DNA from 2 places in the Fusobacterium massiliense genome. Region 2 is predicted to be linked to the other one. Evidence: riboswitches for the same ligand, from Rfam matches in the RefSeq annotation. Region 2 holds a riboswitch; the other holds the start of a gene.

Region 1 (5,975 bases), on a different contig from region 2:
TATAGCAATAGTAGATCCATTTTTTAATTCATTAACTGATTTAACTTTTTTAGAATATAACCCAATTGGTTCAACATGAACATTACCTAATGAAACTAAATTTAATTTTCTTTCTTCAACAAACTTATCTAAATAAGGTTTGTGTTGGAAGAAGTTAACATCAATTTCTTTATCTGATAATGCTAAGTTTGGAGTTACATAATCTGTAAATTCAACTATTTTTAAATCTACTCCTTCTTTCTTTAAATCAGCTTTCACTAAATTTAAAAGTTCTGCATGTGGAACTGGTGTTGCTCCAACTTTTAAAGTTCCAGCAAATGCTCCCACAGATAATAATAAAAATGCACCAATGTTTCCGAATAATTTTACAAATTTTTTAGACATATTTTTACCTCCTATTTTATTTTCCTAGTTTTTTCTGTCTTCTATGTACAATAAAATTACCAACTGATTGTATGATTTGAACAAGTATTATGATAATAATTATTGAATATACCATAATATCTAATTTAAATCTTAAATATCCAAATCTTATAGCTAAGTCTCCAAGTCCTCCTGCTCCTATAGTTCCTGCCATAGCTGAATAACCTATTAAGCTAATTATTGTAACTGTTATTCCATGAATAAGAGTAGGATAACATTCTGGAAGCATAACTTTAAATATTATTGTTTTATTATTTGCTCCCATACTTTGACTTGCTTCTACAAGACCTGGATCAACTTCTAATAATGCCCCTTCAACAATTCTAGCAACAAATGGAGCTGCTCCAATAGATAGTGGCACTATTGCTGCTGTAGATCCGATAGTTGTTCCCACTACAAATCTTGATAAAGGAAATAACAATATCATCAAGATAATAAATGGAAAAGATCTTAAAGCATTTATTACAACTTCTAAAATTGCATTAAATTTTTTCATTTCATAAATATTTCCAGGTTTAGTTACCAAAAGTAAAACTCCTAAAGGAAACCCTAATATCAATGAAAATAATGTTGAAAATAAAACCATATACAATGTTTCTACAGTAGATATAACCAACATACTTATTATTGGATTCTCTACATTTTCAAACAAGGGTTCAAGTATAGCACTAATCTCCATTATATATCACCTCTACTATTGTATCCATATTTCTCATAAGCTCTATAGCTTTTTCTTGTGCCTCTAGTTCTCCATTTAACTCAAGATATAAATGTCCTATATTCATTGTTGAAAGCTTATCTATAGAGCCTCCTAAAATACTTACATCTATTCCGCATTCTTTTATAACTTTAGAAATTATAGGTTCATTTGCTGTACTTCCAATAAATTTAACTTTAACTATATTTCTACCCTTATTATGCATATAATTAATTTCTGTATCTGATTGTTGATGTACATATGAAATTAATTCTTTAGCTACATCTGTTTTTGGCTCAGTAAATATATGATGAACATTACCTTCTTCAATAATCCTTCCATCTGACATTATAGCTACCTTATTACAAACTTCCTTAACAACTTCCATTTGATGTGTTATCATAAGCACTGTTAAAGAAAATTTTTGTTGTATTTCTTTTATAAGCTCCAATATAGATTTTGTTGTCTTTGGATCTAATGCTGAAGTTGCTTCATCAGATAATAGTATATCTGGATTATTTGCCAAAGCTCTTGCTATGGAAACTCTTTGTTTTTGTCCTCCACTTAATTGACTAGGATAGTATTTTGCCTTATCACTCAAACCAACAATTTCTAATAACTCTGCTACTCTACTTTTTATTTCTTTTTTATTCCAATTAGCAATTTCAAGAGAAAAAGCTACATTTTCTTCAACTGTTCTTGAAGATAAAAGGTTGAAATGTTGAAATATCATTCCTATTTTTTTTCTTCTTTCTAAAAGTTGGCTTTTATTAAGGCTCAAAATATCTTGATCATTAATAATTATTTTTCCACTTGTAGGTTCTTCCAATCTGTTTATAAGTCTTATAAGAGAAGATTTACCAGCACCACTCAGACCGATTATTCCAAAAATATCTCCTTCTTTAACTTTTAAACTTACATCTTTAACAGCATGTAAGCCATTTGGATAGACCTTGTTCACATTTTCAAGTACTATCATTTTTCCTCCCTCTGCTATAAATTAAAGTCTCTTGACAGCCGTATGAGTTCTACGAGCTCAATGAACATAGGCTCTTCGAACTAATACGGACGTCAGAGACTAATTTTCTTTATTTAATTTTATACTTTCCTATAAATAAATAAATAAAAAATCCATACCCTTTTGAGAGTATGGATTGGTATTTAAAAATATATAGCCTCTCCATCTCTCTGGAATTAGCACCACACATAAAGTAGGTTGCTGAAACATCACAGGGCCAGTCCCTCAGTTTCTCTGGATGGTTATTCACACATCAATTTTGATTGTTTGTGTAAGTATATAATATTCTAGTTTTTTTGTCAATAATTTTTTTTAATTTTTTTTATTAGTTTTTATTATTCAAAAAATATTTCTAATGTTTTTTCATCATCTTTTTTTCCAAGATATGAACCTATAACAAATAATACAAAAGCAACTACTAAAGATGGAACTATATTATGAAGTCCAAAAACTTTTATCTTTGTTATTTCTAAAAATAAATAAGCTGGAATTCCTCCTAATATAGAAATTATAGCTCCTGTTGAGTTAGCTCTTTTCCAGTATAACCCAAATATCAAAGGAAGTAAAAATACTATTTCTTGTCCAGATAATGAAAATAAATTGATCCAAACAATTAAACTAAGTGGTTTAGCTGATAAAATAAATACTAAAATTCCTATTACTAATGATGTAATCATAGATATTTTCTTTATTTTCTTTTCACTTGCTGTTTTATCAAAATATCCTATATACATATCCTTGATTAAAGTTGAAGATGATAGTATAAGAACAGAATCAACTGATGACATTATTGCTGCTAAAGGACCTCCAATAAAAACTCCTGCTAATAATGGGTGTAAATTTTTTAGAGCTAATATTGGTATAATTTTATCTGCATCTGTTAAATCTGTTATAACTGCTCTTCCCATTACTCCAACCAAATGCATACCTAAAATTAATATTCCAACTAATGAAGTACCTATTATCATAGCATTATGCATTGCTTTACTATCTTTAAAAGCCATGCATCTAACGGTTGTAACTGGTAAACCTAAAATAGCTATACCTACTAGAACCCAAAATGACATTATAAAAGGTTTAGCTATATTTCCACCAGAATCAGGTCTTAATAAATTAGGGTCAATTTCTTTTATTTTTAGCATTATATTTTGCATACCATGTCCATTTTTTAAAATTACTATGAATAAAACTAATGTTGCTAAAAACATTACAACAGCTTGAATTGCATCTGTTATTGTAACTGCTCTAAATCCACCAAATGTTGTATAAATTATTACAACTGTTGAAAAAATTATAAGACCTGTAATATATGGTAACCCTGTAACTGTTTCAAATAGTCTTGCTCCACCAATAAATTGTGCAACCATAGCTCCTATAAAAAACATAACAAGTATTATTGATGAGAGTATATTTAAAAAATTACTATTATATCTAGCTTTTAAAATATCAAAAACCGTTATAGCATTTATTTTTCTAGATATGATAGACATCTTTTTTCCTAATATTCCTAAAGTAAAAAAAGCTGTTGGTACTTGTATGCAGGCAAGTAATACCCAACCAAGTCCTAATTTATATGCAATTCCAGGACCTCCGATAAATGAACTAGCTCCTATATAGGTTGCAACTATTGTCATTGCTAAAACAAAACCACCTAAAGATCTATTTCCAATAAAATATTCTGCCGTAAAACTTTTAGCATTATTTTTTATCTCGCTTACTTTATATGCAATATACAACATAGCCAACAAATAAATTACTATTGGTACTAATATTAAAAAGTTATTCATTTTTATTTGTTCTCCTTATTATTTTGATTTGTTTCTTCATTTTTTTCAAATTCATCAAGATCTATTTCTTTAAAAAAGAATTTTATAGCAAGAAAAACTAAAAAATTGATAAGGACTAAACCTACAACACAAGAATAAAAAAACCATTCAGGAAGTCCTAAAATATACTTATAGTCTTCAACATTATCTGTAGAAAATTCATAAGCAAAGTAATACCACCACAAAAAATAGATTAGATAAAGAACTAATGTTACTATAACCTCTTTATTAATTTGTTTAGAAATTTCTCTTTTCTTAGAGTTTTCCTTCATTTTTTTTATTACCTCCAAAAATATCATAATTTAATATCGTATAATTTAAAACTAGAAGAATTATATGATTTTTTTTTACGAATTATTATAGTTATTAAGAATTTTATAAGTCTATATTTTGTTTTTTTATTATACAATATTTTGATTGGCTCCTATTATATCATCAATTTTTAAAAAAGTTCAATACTTTTATTTAATAAAAATAGATATACACATATATAGAGAATATAAATAACATACGTTTTTTATTATTTATAAAGACTTTTTTGATTATATTAGGAAAGTATAAAATTAAATAATAAAATTAGTCTCTGACGTCCGTATTAGTTCGAAGAGCCTGTGTTCATTGAGTTGGTAGAACTCATACGGCTGTCAAGAGACTTTATTTTTTATAAAAATATTTTTATTATATATATTTATATATTTTATCAATCCATAGAATATGACTTTTTATCTTTAGATTAAAGATAGACTATTTTAGTATATTTTGATATAATTAATTTATTGACATTAAAGACAGTATATTATGAAAGGAGATTGTATAAATAAATACTTTTTGTATTTATTGTACTAAACTAACTATGCAAATAAAATGTTTTCATTTAGGTGCCATGGGAACAAATTGTTATTTAACATATAATAACAATAAAGAGGCTTACTTTTTTGACTGTGGCGGATTAAATTTATCAAGTTTGTATAATTTTATTGAAGAAAATAAATTAAATTTAAAATATATAATACTAACTCATGGTCATGGTGATCATATTCAAGGTTTAAATGAGCTGGCTAATCATTTTCCAAATGCGAAAGTCTTTATTGGTGAAGAAGAAAAAGATTTCTTATTTAATTCAGAATATAGCCTTTCTGATAGGATATTTGGAGAAAATTTTAAATTTAATGGTACATATACAACTGTAAAAGAAGGAGATTTAATTGGAGATTTCTTAGTTTTAGATACTCCGGGACATACTATTGGTTCTAAATGTTTCTATAATGAAGAAAGCAATATTTTAATATCTGGTGATACTCTGTTTAGAAGAAGTTATGGAAGATATGACTTGCCTACCGGTGATTTTGATATGTTAGCTAAAAGTCTTGAAAAATTAATTAAACTTCCAGATCAAACTCTTGTATATAGTGGACATACAGAAGTTACAACTATAGCTGATGAAAAAATGTTTTTAAAAAGAATTGGTATTCTTTAAAATTAAGATAGGAGATGTATTTATGGACACAAATAAAATTTATGATATTGTAATTGTTGGAGCTGGTCCTGCTGGACTATCAGCTGGAATTTATGCAGGTAGAGGTAATCTTGATACTCTTATACTTGAAAAAGAAGGTATTGGAAGTATGATAATGACACATCAAGTTGATAATTACCCTGGTTTCCCATCAGGAACAAGTGGAAAAGAAATTTATGCCTCAATGAAAAAACAAGCTATTGAATTTGGTTGTGAAATTAAGGCAGCTACTGTTTTAGGATTTGACCCTTATGATGAGATAAAAATTGTAAAAACAGATGCAGGAAATTTCAAAACTAGATATATTATTATAGCAACTGGTCTTGGAAAAATAGGTGCAAAAAAAGTTAAAGGTGAAAATAAATTCTTAGGTGCTGGTGTATCTTACTGTGCAACTTGTGATGGAGCCTTTACAAAAGGAAGAGTTGTATCTTTAGTTGGAAAAGGAGATGAAATTATTGAAGAAGCATTATTTTTAACTAGATATGCAAAAGA
Region 2 (5,975 bases):
TAGCCCTGAAAAAATATTTGAATTATCAAAAATGGACGGAGCTATTATTTTGAGTGAAGATTGCACAGAAATACTTTATGCAAATGTCCATATTCAACCTAGTAAAATATATACTACAACAGAAAGTGGAACTAGACATAGAACAGCTGAAAGAACTGCAAAACAACTAAAAAGAGAGGTTATAGCTATTTCAGAAAGAAAAAAAGTTGTAACTTTGTATAAAGGTGATATTAAATATAGATTAAAAAATTTAGAAGAATTAAATATAGAAGTTTCTCAATATTTAAAAATATTAGAAAGTTATAGACATGTTTTAAATAGAAATCTAGATAATTTAACAATATTAGAATTAGATGACCTTGTAACTGTACTAGATGTTGCAAATGTATTACAAAGATTTGAAATTGTTAGAAGAATAAGAGCAGAGTTATCAAGATATTTAGTTGAGTTAGGAACTTCTGGAAGAGCAGCTGGAATACAAGTTTCGGAGCTTATATTTGAATTAGATTTAGAAGAAGAAAATTTCTTAAAAGATTATCTTGAAGACGAAATTGAAATAAATGATGTAAAAAAAATACTATCTTCTCTATCTGACTCAGAGTTATTAGAAATAGAAAATTTAGCTTTTGCTCTAGGATATAATAAGTCTTATACAGTATTAGACAATAAAATTAATGCAAAAGGGTATAGAATTTTAGAAAAAATAAGTAAATTAACAAAAAAAGATGTTGAGAAAATTATAATAACTTTTAATAATATTGCTGACTTACAAGAAGCATCGGATGATGATTTAGTAGCTATAAAAATAAGTAAATTTAAAATAAAAGCGTTGAGAGCTGGTATAAATAGATTGAAATTTACAATAGAGATGCAAAAATAAAAATATATTTTTTAAATAAAAAGACAGAAAAAAATTCTGTCTTTTTATTTTTCCATAGGAAAGGATAAGATTAAATAACAAAGTTTAGTCTCTGACGTCCGTATTAGTTCGAAGAGCCTGTGTTTATTGAGCTCGTAGAACTCATACGGCTGTCAAGAGACTTTATTTATGACATTAGAAAGTATAAATTTAAAATCAAAAAATAATCTCTAATTATTAAATTTACATCATTCCAGGCATCATACCTGCTCCATTCATAGAAGATTTATCATCTTCTTTTTTATTAGCTATAACAACTTCCGTAGTTAGAAGTAATGAAGCAACAGAGGCAGAATTTTGAATAGCTGCTCTTGTAACTTTAGCAGGGTCAATAATTCCTGATTCTATCATATTTACATATTTTTCATTTTTGGCATCAAAACCAAATCCTTTTGGAGAAGTTCTAACTTTTTCTAATACTACCCCACCATTAAGTCCAGAATTTTCAGCAATTTGTTTAATAGGAGCTTCAAGTGCTTTCTTAACAATTTCAATTCCCATAGCAATTTCACCTGTTTCAGAAAATTCTTTCATTGAATCAATTATATCAAGAAGTATAGTTCCTCCACCTGAAACAATTCCTTCTTCAACAGCTGCTCTTGTTGCATTTAGAGCATCTTCTATTCTTAATTTTCTTTCTTTCATTTCAACTTCAGTAGCAGCCCCAACTTTTATTACAGCTACTCCACCAGCCAATTTAGCAAGTCTTTCTTGTAATTTTTCTTTATCGTATTCAGATGTAGTTTCTTCTATTTGAGATTTAATAGAATTAGCTCTAGCTAAAATTTCATTTTGTTGTCCAGCACCATCAACTATAACAGTTAAATCTTTTGTAACTTTTACTGTTTTAGCTTTTCCTAATTGTTCAACACTAGCTTCTTCCAGTTTCATACCTTTTTCTTCAGAAATAACTTCTCCACCAGTTAAAATAGCAATATCTTCTAAGATAGCTTTTCTTCTATCACCGAATGCTGGAGCTTTAACTGCAACAACATTTAAAGTTCCTCTCAATTTATTAATAACTAAAGTTGTTAGAGCTTCTCCTTCTATATCATCTGCAATTATTAGAACAGGTCTAGACATTTGCACTGTTTGTTCCAGTAATGGTAGTAACTCTTTCATAGATGAAACTTTTTTATCAGTTAAAAGTATAAAAGGATTCTCAAGTTCAGCAGTCATTCTTTCACTATCTGTTACCATATAAGGAGATACATATCCTTTATCAAATTGCATTCCTTCTACAACTTCTAAAGTAGTTTCTAAAGATTTTGCTTCTTCTACTGTAATAACTCCAGTTTCACCAACTTTTTCCATAGCTTGTGCTATAAGTTTTCCTATTTCTTCATCACCAGCCGAAATAGAGGCAACTTGTGATATTTCTTCATTTGATTCTATTTTTTTTGCTTTTTGTTTTAAAATTTCAATAGCTTCTCTAGTTGCAAGTTCAATTCCTTTTTTTAAGAATATTGGATTGGCTCCAGCACTTAACATTTTTAGTCCCTCTTTTACAATGGCTTGTGCTAGAATGGTAGCTGTGGTAGTTCCATCTCCCGCAACATCATTAGATTTTATTGCAACTTCTTTTACAAGAGCAGCACCCATATTTTCAAAAGGATCTTCAAGTTCAATTTCTTTTGCAATAGTAACTCCATCATTTGTTATTAATGGAGCACCATAAGTTTTTTCTAAAACAACATTTCTTCCTCTTGGACCTAATGTAACTTTTACTGCATCAGCAAGAGTATTAACTCCTATTTCTAATTTTTTTCTAGCTTCATCATTAAAATTTATAATTTTTGACATTTTTCCTCCTTATTATTCAGAAATAGCTAATATATCTTCTGCATTTATAATAATATATTTTTCATCATCTTCTTTTATTTCATAGCCAATATTTTTAGGACATATAACGGTTGCCCCAACTTTTATATCTGCTAAACTTTCTCCTTTTCCTATTGCTAATACTTCGGCATAAAAAATTTGGTTATCTGAATTTAAATTCTTACTAGCTAATATAATTCCACTTTTTGTTTTTTCTTCTTTTTTGATAGCTTTAATTACCACTCTTTCTCCTAAAGGTCTGATATTCATAATTTCCTCCTTTTTATTAGCACTTATATTAATAGAGTGCTAATTTTTATAAAATAATAATATTATATATTTAATGTTTTGTCAATAGGAAAAGATTTAGATTTTTCTAAATTAAAATAAAAAAATTATTGTAATTTAGAATTGACAAATTAAAAAAAATAGTGTATTATTTTTCCTAATAAAAAAAACCATAAAGAGAGACGGAGGGACAGGCCCAGTGAAGTCTCAGCAACCTGCAAAAGTGTGGTGCTAATGCCTGATCGATGGAGGAATAATTAAAAGTTTCCTAAGTCGTAAGGCTTAGGTTTTTTATTATATATAAAAGTATGAAAATAAATAATGATACTTAGTTTCTGACATCCGTATTAGTTTGAAGAGCTTTTAATTATTTATTTAGGGTTATAAGATATTGTTTTTAGTTTTAGATTGGGGGTAATTATGAAAATTGGAGATATTTTTAAGAATAAAGTTTTAACAACATCGTTTGAGGTTTTTCCACCAAATGATAAAGTAGGATTAGATCAGGTTTATAATTGTTTAGATATATTAACATTAGAAAATCCTGATTTTATAAGTGTTACATACGGAGCTGGTGGAAATACTAAAGGAAGAACCGTTGAAATAGCAGAGAGAATAAAAAGTCAGAACAATGTTGAATCATTAGCTCATTTTACTTGTATAGGTTCTAAAAAAGAAGAAATAGATAGAGTTTTAAATGAGTTAGAAAAAAATAATATAGAAAATATTTTAGCTTTAAGGGGGGATTACCCAATTGATAGGGATTTAGAGCCTGGAGATTTTAATTATGCTAAAGATTTAATAAAATATATTCGTGAAAAAAAGGGAGATAAATTCTCTATAGGTGCAGCATATTATGTTGAAGGTCATAGAGAAACTAATGATTTATTAGATTTGTTTCATTTAAAAGAAAAAGTTGATACAGGTGTAGATTTTTTAATTTCACAAATTTTCTTAGATAATGAATTTTTTTATAGCTTTAGAGATAAACTAGAAAAATTACAAATAGATAAGCCTTTAGTAGCTGGAATTATGCCAGTAACAAATGCAAAACAAATAAAGAAAATAACTTCACTTTGTTCTTGTACTATACCTAAGAAATTTTTAAAAATTTTAGAAAAATATGAAGATAATCCAGCTGCACTTAAAGAAGCAGGACTTGCTTATGCAATAGAACAAATAATAGACTTGGTTGCTTCTGATATAAATGGTATACATATTTATACAATGAATAAACCAGAAACTGCAAAAAAAATTATAGATGCAACAGGAATAATTAGAAAATAGTTCATTAGTGAATAGATTTTTTAATAAAATATAGAAGAATTGATTGAAATAGAAATGAGGAAAATAATGTTTGAATTTGAAAAAGAATTAAGGGAAAGAATATTGGTATTAGATGGGGCAATGGGAACTGTTTTACAAAAATATGAATTAAGTGCAGAGGATTTTAATGGTGCCAAAGGTTGTTATGAAATTTTAAATGAAACAAGACCAGATATTATTTTAGAAGTTCATAAAAAATATATAGAAGCTGGAGCAGATATTATCGAAACCAATAGTTTTAACTGTAATGCTATTTCACTTAAAGATTATCATTTAGAAGATAAAGTATATGAACTAGCTAAAAAATCTGCTGAAATCGCTAAAGAAGCGGTTATTCAAAGTGGAAAAAAAGTCTATGTTTTTGGTTCAATAGGTCCTACAAATAAGAGTTTATCATTTCCTGTAGGAGACATACCTTATAAAAGAGCTGTTAGTTTTGATGAAATGAAAGAAGTTATTAAAGTTCAAACGGCAGGTCTTATTGATGGTGGAGTTGATGGAATATTACTGGAAACTATATTTGATGGGCTTACTGCAAAAGCTGCTTTACTTGGTGTTGAAGAAGTTTTTGAAGAAAAAAATATAAAACTTCCAATTTCAATATCAGCCACTGTTAATAGACAAGGTAAATTGCTTACAGGTCAAAGCATGGATTCTCTTATAACCAGTTTAGATAGAGATTCCGTTGTTTCTTTTGGTTTTAACTGTTCTTTCGGAGCAAAAGATTTAGTTCCTTTGGTTATTAAAATGAAGGAAAAAACAACAAAGTTTATTTCTTTACATGCTAATGCTGGTCTTCCTAATCAAAATGGTGATTATGTTGAGACAGCTCAAAAGATGAGAGATGACTTATTTCCACTTATAGAAAATCAAGCTATAAATATTTTGGGTGGTTGTTGTGGAACAGCTTACGATCATATAAAAGCAATTTCTGAATTAGTTAAAGGTCAAAAAGCAAGAATTTTACCAGAAGTAAGTTTGTTGGAAGACTGTCTTTCAGGTAATGAAACATATAATTTTAAAGATAAGTTTACTTGTGTTGGAGAAAGAAATAATATATCAGGTTCTAAATTATTTAGAACAATGATAGAAGAGCATAATTACCTAAAAGCTTTAGAGGTCGCTAGACAACAAATTGATGCCGGTGCAAAAGTTTTAGATATAAATGTAGATGATGGAATATTAGATTCTGTTGAGGAGATGAAAAATTTCCTAAGGGTTTTACAAAATGATAGTTTTATTGCAAAAGTGCCTATTATGATAGATTCATCAGATTTTTCAGTTATTGAAGAAGGGCTTAAAAATACCTCGGGGAAAGCAATAGTAAACTCTATTAGTTTAAAAGAAGGAGAAGAAGAGTTTTTAAGAAAAGCAAAAATTATCAGAAAATTTGGAGCAGCCATAGTTGTTATGGCTTTTGATGAAAAAGGTCAAGGAGTTAGTGCCGAAAGAAAAATAGAAATCTGTCAAAGAGCCTACGATTTATTAAAATCAATAGGTGTAAAAAATTCTGATATAGTTTTTGATCCAAATATTTTAAGTGTTGGAACAGGACAAGAAGCTGATCGTTATCATGCTAGAGAGTTTATTAAGACTATTGATTATATACATCAAAATCTAA

The links. A riboswitch is a leader RNA that binds a small molecule or an ion and turns the genes downstream of it on or off. The one in region 2 is predicted to bind S-adenosylmethionine.
Region 1: it holds a riboswitch for S-adenosylmethionine, as region 2 does, so the genes downstream of both, BQ2505_RS05620 (methionine ABC transporter ATP-binding protein) here and metF (methylenetetrahydrofolate reductase [NAD(P)H]) in region 2, are expected to answer to the same signal.

What each region holds. Positions count from the first base shown of each region.
Region 1 covers NZ_LT608327.1:245,598-251,572, reverse strand. Annotated here, with positions in the region: gene BQ2505_RS05630 (MetQ/NlpA family ABC transporter substrate-binding protein) at 1-384, opposite strand, end outside; gene BQ2505_RS05625 (methionine ABC transporter permease) at 401-1,102, opposite strand; gene BQ2505_RS05620 (methionine ABC transporter ATP-binding protein) at 1,092-2,099, opposite strand; SAM riboswitch class I at 2,298-2,383, opposite strand; gene panF (sodium/pantothenate symporter) at 2,474-3,925, opposite strand; gene BQ2505_RS05610 (YhdT family protein) at 3,928-4,236, opposite strand; gene BQ2505_RS05605 (MBL fold metallo-hydrolase) at 4,818-5,441, shown strand; gene BQ2505_RS05600 (NAD(P)/FAD-dependent oxidoreductase) at 5,464-5,975, shown strand, end outside.
Region 2 covers NZ_LT608324.1:15,853-21,827, reverse strand. Annotated here, with positions in the region: gene disA (DNA integrity scanning diadenylate cyclase DisA) at 1-880, shown strand, start outside; gene groL (chaperonin GroEL) at 1,103-2,722, opposite strand; gene BQ2505_RS00115 (co-chaperone GroES) at 2,735-3,010, opposite strand; SAM riboswitch class I at 3,196-3,280, shown strand; gene metF (methylenetetrahydrofolate reductase [NAD(P)H]) at 3,449-4,315, shown strand; gene BQ2505_RS00105 (homocysteine S-methyltransferase family protein) at 4,382-5,975, shown strand, end outside.